3 linked regions of the Desulfatibacillum aliphaticivorans DSM 15576 genome follow. The protein of the gene in region 1 interacts with the protein of each later gene in a pairwise test. Links are inferred from orthologs where the notes say so. Each region holds a gene or a part of one and is shown in the gene's direction. Other genes may lie near its edges.

Region 1 (3,095 bases):
GTAAATATGATGGCCGATGACGACAAGGAAATCATCGCCCTGTCCGGTCTGGCGGAAAAACTCCGGGAAAAAAGGCTGGACGACGGCGCGGTCCTGATTTCCCTGCCGGAAATCAACATCTGGCTGGATGAAGAGAAAAACGTAACCCTTCACAAGGTTAATCGGGAAAGCCGCTCCAGAATCCTGGTTTCGGAGTTCATGATCCTGGCCAATCGCCTTATGGCCTCTTTTTTGGCGGATCATGGAAGCCCCGCAGTGTTTCGGGCCCAGCCCGAGCCGCGCCTCCGTTTGTTTGACCGGGATAACGGCACCCTGTATCAAAATTGGATGCAAAGGCGGCACCTTTCCCGCTTCATCCTTTGCCCCAAACCCGAACCCCATTCAGGCCTTGGCGTGGACGCCTATGTGACCGCAACCTCCCCCATACGCAAGTATTTTGATCTGGCGGTGCAAAGGCAAATTCGGGGTGTATTGGGGCTGGACAAGAAATACACCCAAACAGAGGTGGAGAACATTATCGCCAATTCCGAAGTTCCCCTTTCCAAGGTCTCGCGGGTCCAATTTGTGAGAAACCGATACTGGATCCTCAAATACCTGGAAACCAAGTTGGGGAAGACCGAGCCGGGCATGATTCTGGAGCGCAGAAAGGACCGGTTCGTGGCCTTGCTTACCGATTGCCTGGTGGAGTGCACGCTGCCCGTCGCCTCGGATCCCAGCCTGGCGCCGCAAGATGCCGTTCAGTTGCGGATCGTCAAGGTGGACCCCCGGGAGCAATTCCTTGCCGTGGAGTTGGCCTGACCTTTTATTGAATAATGACAAGAGTTATAAATCTCTTGAAAATTCCTGAATCAGGTGTTACGGATAAGCATTTGGCTTATTTGTAGATATGCTGAGTTGCTTGCTAAAGGTGACATATGAATTTTCTGACCGCCATCCATGGTTTATTTTCCAACGACCTGGCCATTGATTTGGGCACCGCCAATACATTGGTCTATGTCAAAGGCAAAGGGATAGTCCTTTCCGAGCCCTCCGTCGTGGCCGTACGCTACGATCCCCGCAGACACCGCGAGGAAGTCCTGAAAGTGGGCACCGAAGCCAAGCGGACTTTGGGCAGGACTCCCGGCAACATCCGCGCCATCCGCCCCATGCGGGACGGCGTTATAGCGGACTTTGACGTCACCGAACGCATGCTCAAGTATTTTATCACCAAAGTCCATAACCGCCGCTGGTGGCCGGTCAGGCCGCGCATCGTGGTGGCCGTGCCTTCCGGCATCACCCAGGTGGAAAAAAGGGCCGTGGAGGAATCCGCGCGCCAGGCGGGCGCCCGGGAAGTGTATTTGATCGAGGAGCCCATGGCCGCGGCCATCGGCGCCGGCCTTCCCATCACCGAGCCCACCTGTAACATGGTGGTGGACATTGGAGGCGGCACAACGGAAGTGGCGGTCATATCCATGGCCGGCATCGTCTACAAGCGCAGCCTTCGGGTGGCCGGCGATAAAATGGACCGGGCCATCATCCAATACATCAAACGCAAGTACAACCTGCTGATCGGGGACAGGACGGCTGAAGCCATCAAAACCATGATCGGCAACGCCTATCCCGATCCGGAAAATATCGAGACCATCGAAGTGAAAGGCCGGGACCTGGTTTCGGGCATTCCGAAAATTCTGGCCATTGACTCCGAAGAAGTGCGCATCGCCATTTCGGAGCAAATTGACGCCATTGTGGAAACCGTCAAGATCGCCCTGGAACAAACTCCTCCGGAGTTGGCGGCCGATATCGTGGACCGCGGCATCACCCTGACCGGCGGCGGAGCCTTGTTGAAAAATCTGGACAAGCTGCTGCGCGAGGAAACCAGCTTGCCCATCACCGTCTGCGACGATCCCTTGTCTACGGTCGCCCTGGGCTCCGGCAAGGCTTTGGACGACATTGAAATCCTCAGGCAGGTGGTTATCAACTAAAGCGGGCTCAAAATATGTTTTCTAAGAAGATGGGCACAGCGCTGGCTTTGATTCTTTTTTTTATGTTCACCGCTGTCCTTCTTCCCACCTTCGGTACAAGAGGCGGTCAGGAGCACCCGGCCGACGGAGTCTTCCAGGTGCTCATCGCTCCTTTTCAGGATGGAGTCACCAGGATTTCCTCCTTTGTCTCCACCACCTGGACCAATTATTTCGCCCTTGTTGAAACCGCTCGGGAAAACAAGGAGCTCCGGCGCGAAGTGGAGTTTCTCCAGCTCATTGCCCATGAGTGCGGGGAAACCAGGCGCCAAAATTCCCGCTTGAAAAACCTTTTGGGCTTCGCCCAGGATGAAGGGGGCAAGGTCGTGACCGCCCTGGTTACGGCCGAGGATCCTTCGGACACCTTTCAGGCAATCTACATCAATCGCGGCAGCATTCACGGCGTCGAGCCGGGTTTGGCCGTGGCCACGCCATTAGGCGTGGTGGGCAGAATCATTGACGTCTCTCCATACCAAAGCAAAGTCCTGCTGATTACCGACCCCAACTTCGCCATGGACGCCAGAGTGGCGCGCACCCGCGCCAGGGGCGTATTGGAGGGCGCCGCCGACGGTCCATGCCAGTTCAAATACGTCATGCAGCAGGAGGACGTGAGCCTGGGGGATATGGTCGTCACCTCGGGGATGGACAAGGTTTTCCCTCCGGGGATCTCCGTGGGCGTGGTGTCCCGCGTGAGAAAAGCGGAGCAGGGAATGTTCCAGGGAATTGTTGTCACTCCCTTTGTGGACTTTTCCCGGCTTGAGGAGGTGCTGGTCCTGCTGAACTCCGAGCCTCCTCCGGAGCAGGAGATGCCATGATTTATTTTCTGCAAATAATGATGGGGCTGTTCATCGTGGTGTTTCAAACCACGTCGCCGGGCCAGGCGGTCCCGCTTTTGTCCTCATATGACATGATGGTTGTTTTCGTGCTGGGCCTGGGACTTTTCAGGCCCCTCAAAGAAGGCGTTATCATCGCCGTTATCTGCGGCCTCGCCATGGACGTATACTCCGGAGCGCCGCCTTGGTACTACTTCGTAACCTACTGCTGGGTCTACGTCGCCGCACGCTGGCTCCCTTCCTTTCTCCACGCGGACAATATAAT
Region 2 (2,785 bases), on another replicon or contig:
CCTGGCGGTTTTTACGAAAAACTGCATCCGCCATACATACGTTTTGCCCCTGGGCGGCGCCAACCTGACCAACGACATATCCATCGGGTTGCGGGCGCCTTTGGTGGACGCTGAAAAGATCAAGCAGCATTACGGAACCTGCGCTTCGGGAAAAATAGGGAAGGACGATTCCATCGAAATACCCGGGGTGGGAGGGCGTAAAGCCCGCATGTTGCCGCGGCAGATCCTTGGGGAAATCCTGGAGCCCAGGGTGCAGGAAATGTTTGAACTGCTGGATCAGGAGTTATGGAGAGCTGGTATGAAAAACAATATCAGCTCGGGCGTTGTTCTTACGGGAGGCGCCGTGCTCCTGGACGGTATGGCGGAGATTGCAGAGCAGGTGTTCAACGTGCCCGCTCGCATTGGCAAGCCCGCCGGAGTCACCGGCCTGGTGGATATGGTCAATAGCCCCATGTACGCCACGGCCGTGGGCCTGGTGCTTTACGGCGCCAGGAATCAAAATCCGGGCCATTCCCGTCTCAGGGAAAAGGGAATGTTCGACAAGCTAGTCAATTGGCTGAAGAAATGGTTTAAAGACGTTGTATAAAGGTTAAGGTTTTTTGGCGAAAACAGCCGGCGGGTTTTAGGGGGCCTTGCCGGCTAACATGAAGCCATGCAACAGGAGGAAATAATATGTCAGACATGATGTTCAAAATGGTGCCCAAGGAGAAGTCAGCAAGGATCAAAGTGATCGGCGCCGGCGGCGCAGGCGGAAACGCAGTCAACAACATGATCGAGGCGGGTCTGGAAGGGGTGAACTTCATCGTCGCCAACACGGATTCCCAGGCCCTCATGGCCAGCAAGGCCGCCACCAAAATCCAGTTGGGCGAACGCCTGACCGAAGGCCTGGGCGCAGGCGCCAAGCCGGAAATCGGCAAGGCTGCAGCGGAAGAAAACCAGGAGGAAATCAAAAAGGCGCTGGAAGGCAGCCACATGGTTTTCATCACTGCAGGCCTGGGCGGCGGCACCGGAACCGGAGCAGCGCCGGTCATCGCAAAGATCTGCAAGGATTTGGGCGTGCTCACCGTAGGCGTGGTCACCAGACCCTTTAAGTTTGAGGGCAAGAAAAGAACCAGAATGGCCATGGAAGGACTGGAGCGCCTTAAGGAAAACGCCGATACGGTCATCACCATTCCCAACGATCGTTTACGGACCCTGGCCGAAAAAGGCACCTCCATGGTGGACATGTTCAAAAGGGCGGATGAAGTGCTTCTGCACTCGGTGCGCGGCATTACGGACCTGATCATGAAAACCGGTCTGGTCAACCTGGATTTCGCCGACGTGCGCTCCACCATGGATAAAGCGGGCATGGCCCTCATGGGCATCGGCATGGGCCGGGGCGAAAACCGCGCCCTGGAAGCCGCTGAACGCGCCCTGTACCATCCTTTGCTGGAAGACCTGTCCATCAGCGGCGCCCGCGGCGTGCTCATGAACATCACCAGCGGCGCAGACATCAGCCTGGACGAAGTGGCCGAAGCCTCCGAACGCATCCACGAGGAAGCCGGAGACGACGCGGACATCATCTGGGGCTGCGTTGTGGATGAAAACATGGGCGACGAAGTGCGGGTCACCCTTATCGCAACCGGCATCGGCTCCGATGCTCCCGGCGGCCTTAAGCAGCCCGTGCCCATCAGCGAGCCCAAGGGATGCCAGGACGCCGGAACCCGCGGCAGAGTCAGGGACGTCACGCCGGACGACCTGGAGAACGTCCTGGATCTGGACGAGCCCACTTTCATGCGCTCCCGCCAGCAGCGGGCCGTAGGCGAGTCGGCCAGGTCCATGTACCGGGGATACCAGAGCTATATTTCGGAGGACGACGACCTGGATCGCCCCACGTTTATGCGCAAGACCGCGGATTAGTCCATAGCGGCCTTGCGAACCGGGAGAAGGCAGGTGGGTAAAAGAGGAAGCAAAGCTCCTTCGTCCGTGACGGAAATTGGAGCAGTCAGGAAAAACTGGCGCAATCGATTGAGCATCGCCCTGGCTTTTCCCAACTCCTATCAGGTGGGCATGTCCAACCTAGGCTTCCAGACGGTTTACCACCTGTTCAACAGCTTCGACCATGTTGTTTGCGAAAGGGTTTTCAGCCCGGTTCAAGGCGCGCCCGAGTCCGTGGAAAGCAAACAGGCTCTTAACGCTTTTGATGTAATCGCTTTTTCATTGTCGTTCGAGAACGACTACCCAAACATTCTTTCCATGTTGCATGCGGGAGGCGTCCCGTTAAGGTCTGACAAGCGAGACGCCTCCCATCCCCTAGTGATCGCCGGGGGGGTGGGATGCTTTATGAATCCCGAACCCCTGGCGATTTTTTTTGACGCATTTATTCTGGGCGAGGCCGAGCCCGTCATTGACCACCTTGTTGAAAACCTGGATTTGGAAAAATCCAGGGAGCAAGTCCTGAAGGACTTTGCCGCCAACGTCCCCGGCGCGTACGTCCCTTCGTTTTACCAACCGGATTACAAGGAGGACGGAACCCTCCTTTCCATGAATCCTTATTCCGGCGCACCCGAAACCATTGAACGGGTGTATGTGAAGGACGTGGATCAGGCGCCGGCCGTGACAAAAATTTATACCGAAGACACCACGTTCGATAACACCTGCCTGGTGGAGGTCAGCCGGGGCTGCCCCCATGGATGCCGCTTTTGCACCGTGGGGTACATCTATCGGCCTGTCAGGTTTCGGTCCGAAAAAGTGCTTTTGGATTGCCTGGATGAAGGATTGGAGCACACCAAAAAAATCGGGCTTA
Region 3 (2,896 bases), on another replicon or contig:
CACGGCTCCCGCGAAGACCAATCTTAAAAAGGTCTTCTTGCGGTGCTTTGTGGGAACGGGGCTGTTGGCGGGACTGGCCCTTTTTGCGGTCCTGTCCATCCTGGTGTACGACGTGTTCACCCAAAGCCCGTATTTCAACGCCAAGAATATTGAAATCCAGGGAAACAGCCGGCTTTCGGCCCAGGATGTTTTGGACCAGGCCGGCCTTAATCTGGGGGATAACATCCTCTCCGTCAGCTTGAAAAAAGTGCAGGACAGCGTGACGGCCCATCCCTGGGTTGCCAAGGCCAAGGTTCGCAGGAACCTGCCTGATAAAATGACCATAACCGTTACGGAACGCGAAGCCATCGCCGTCCTGGATTTGGGCGAGGCTTTTCTCATGGACGCCCAGGGCGAAATTTTTAAACGCTTTGAAGCGGCGGACCCAAGGGATCTGCCCATAATCACCGGGCTGAAATTTTCCGACATCAGCGTGGCCGGAGAAAAAATGTCTCCGATTTATGAAGCGGTTTACGAGTTTCTGAAGGTTAAAAAAGAATACGAATGGGCTTTGCCCTGCTCAAGCGTGGCTGCCATCAAGGTGGATAGGGACATGGGTTTGACCCTGGTTTCCCGGGAGCCCGAATTCGCCGTGCGTTTTGGCTACGGAGATTACGCCAACAAGCTCATGCGGCTGAATCAGGTGCTTTTAAAATGCAATAAGGAGCAGGGAATAGATGTGGCATTGATAGACATTGTGGACGTGGACCGTGTGGTCGTGCGTCCCCGGGAGGAGGTGTAGGTATGCGCAGTCAGGGTGAGTTGATCGTGGGCCTGGATATAGGCACCACAAAAATCTGCGCGGCGGTGGGAGAGGTCACTGAGGAAGGCGTTCAGATTGTGGGAATCGGACACCATCCGTCCGACGGGCTGCGAAAAGGCGTCGTGGTGAACATCGAATCCACTGTGGAGTCCATCAGGAAGGCCGTGCAGGAAGCCGAACTCATGGCTGGGTGCGATATCTCCAATGTCTACGCCGGAATTGCCGGAGGCCATGTGGCCGGGTTTAACAGCAACGGCATCATCGCCATCAAAGGAAATGAAATTACGCCCGCGGACAAGGAAAGGGTTCTGGAAGCGGCCAGAGCCGTGGCCATTCCCCAGGACAGGGAGATTATCCACGTCCTGCCCCAGGAATACATTGTGGACGGCGAGCGGGGCATCCGCAACCCGGTGGGCATGGCCGGCGTCAGGCTGGAGGCCAACATCCATGTGGTGACCGGCGCTTCCGCGGCGGCCCAGAACATTGTCAAATGCGCGCAAAAGGCGGATCTGGACGTGCTGGAAATGGTCCTGGAGCCCCTGGCTTCCAGCGAAGCCGTCCTCATTCCCGAGGAAAGGGACCTGGGCGTCGCCCTCATTGATATCGGCGGCGGAACCACGGACCTGGCGGTTTTTACGAAAAACTGCATCCGCCATACATACGTTTTGCCCCTGGGCGGCGCCAACCTGACCAACGACATATCCATCGGGTTGCGGGCGCCTTTGGTGGACGCTGAAAAGATCAAGCAGCATTACGGAACCTGCGCTTCGGGAAAAATAGGGAAGGACGATTCCATCGAAATACCCGGGGTGGGAGGGCGTAAAGCCCGCATGTTGCCGCGGCAGATCCTTGGGGAAATCCTGGAGCCCAGGGTGCAGGAAATGTTTGAACTGCTGGATCAGGAGTTATGGAGAGCTGGTATGAAAAACAATATCAGCTCGGGCGTTGTTCTTACGGGAGGCGCCGTGCTCCTGGACGGTATGGCGGAGATTGCAGAGCAGGTGTTCAACGTGCCCGCTCGCATTGGCAAGCCCGCCGGAGTCACCGGCCTGGTGGATATGGTCAATAGCCCCATGTACGCCACGGCCGTGGGCCTGGTGCTTTACGGCGCCAGGAATCAAAATCCGGGCCATTCCCGTCTCAGGGAAAAGGGAATGTTCGACAAGCTAGTCAATTGGCTGAAGAAATGGTTTAAAGACGTTGTATAAAGGTTAAGGTTTTTTGGCGAAAACAGCCGGCGGGTTTTAGGGGGCCTTGCCGGCTAACATGAAGCCATGCAACAGGAGGAAATAATATGTCAGACATGATGTTCAAAATGGTGCCCAAGGAGAAGTCAGCAAGGATCAAAGTGATCGGCGCCGGCGGCGCAGGCGGAAACGCAGTCAACAACATGATCGAGGCGGGTCTGGAAGGGGTGAACTTCATCGTCGCCAACACGGATTCCCAGGCCCTCATGGCCAGCAAGGCCGCCACCAAAATCCAGTTGGGCGAACGCCTGACCGAAGGCCTGGGCGCAGGCGCCAAGCCGGAAATCGGCAAGGCTGCAGCGGAAGAAAACCAGGAGGAAATCAAAAAGGCGCTGGAAGGCAGCCACATGGTTTTCATCACTGCAGGCCTGGGCGGCGGCACCGGAACCGGAGCAGCGCCGGTCATCGCAAAGATCTGCAAGGATTTGGGCGTGCTCACCGTAGGCGTGGTCACCAGACCCTTTAAGTTTGAGGGCAAGAAAAGAACCAGAATGGCCATGGAAGGACTGGAGCGCCTTAAGGAAAACGCCGATACGGTCATCACCATTCCCAACGATCGTTTACGGACCCTGGCCGAAAAAGGCACCTCCATGGTGGACATGTTCAAAAGGGCGGATGAAGTGCTTCTGCACTCGGTGCGCGGCATTACGGACCTGATCATGAAAACCGGTCTGGTCAACCTGGATTTCGCCGACGTGCGCTCCACCATGGATAAAGCGGGCATGGCCCTCATGGGCATCGGCATGGGCCGGGGCGAAAACCGCGCCCTGGAAGCCGCTGAACGCGCCCTGTACCATCCTTTGCTGGAAGACCTGTCCATCAGCGGCGCCCGCGGCGTGCTCATGAA

The links. The genes of interacting proteins can lie anywhere in the genome.
Region 2: the proteins of G491_RS0124520 (region 1) and ftsZ interact in binary tests that used the Escherichia coli proteins (3 or more experiments, as listed by UniProt). The link is inferred for Desulfatibacillum aliphaticivorans DSM 15576 from one-to-one orthologs.
Region 3: the proteins of G491_RS0124520 (region 1) and ftsA interact in binary tests that used the Escherichia coli proteins (3 or more experiments, as listed by UniProt). The link is inferred for Desulfatibacillum aliphaticivorans DSM 15576 from one-to-one orthologs.

What each region holds. Positions count from the first base shown.
Region 1 is NZ_AUCT01000039.1:30,089-33,183, forward strand. Bases 158-2,937 are described here. They hold G491_RS0124520 (rod shape-determining protein), read left to right. Parts: upstream 158-914; coding sequence 915-1,961; downstream 1,962-2,937. Other genes in these bases: G491_RS0124515 (ribonuclease catalytic domain-containing protein), read left to right, coding at 158-798; mreC (rod shape-determining protein MreC), read left to right, coding at 1,976-2,812; G491_RS0124530 (hypothetical protein), read left to right, coding at 2,809-2,937. In the rest of the region: more of G491_RS0124515, read left to right, coding at 1-157; more of G491_RS0124530, read left to right, coding at 2,938-3,095. UniProt on the Escherichia coli protein: Forms membrane-associated dynamic filaments that are essential for cell shape determination. Acts by regulating cell wall synthesis and cell elongation, and thus cell shape.
Region 2 is NZ_AUCT01000008.1:138,756-141,540, reverse strand. It holds ftsZ (cell division protein FtsZ), read left to right. Parts: upstream 1-672; coding sequence 673-1,899; downstream 1,900-2,785. Other genes in the region: G491_RS0109325 (radical SAM protein), read left to right, coding at 1,933-2,785; ftsA (cell division protein FtsA), read left to right, coding at 1-586. UniProt on the Escherichia coli protein: Essential cell division protein that forms a contractile ring structure (Z ring) at the future cell division site. The regulation of the ring assembly controls the timing and the location of cell division.
Region 3 is NZ_AUCT01000008.1:140,069-142,964, reverse strand. It holds ftsA (cell division protein FtsA), read left to right. Parts: upstream 1-783; coding sequence 784-2,010; downstream 2,011-2,896. Other genes in the region: ftsZ (cell division protein FtsZ), read left to right, coding at 2,097-2,896; G491_RS0109340 (cell division protein FtsQ/DivIB), read left to right, coding at 1-781. UniProt on the Escherichia coli protein: Essential cell division protein that assists in the assembly of the Z ring. May serve as the principal membrane anchor for the Z ring.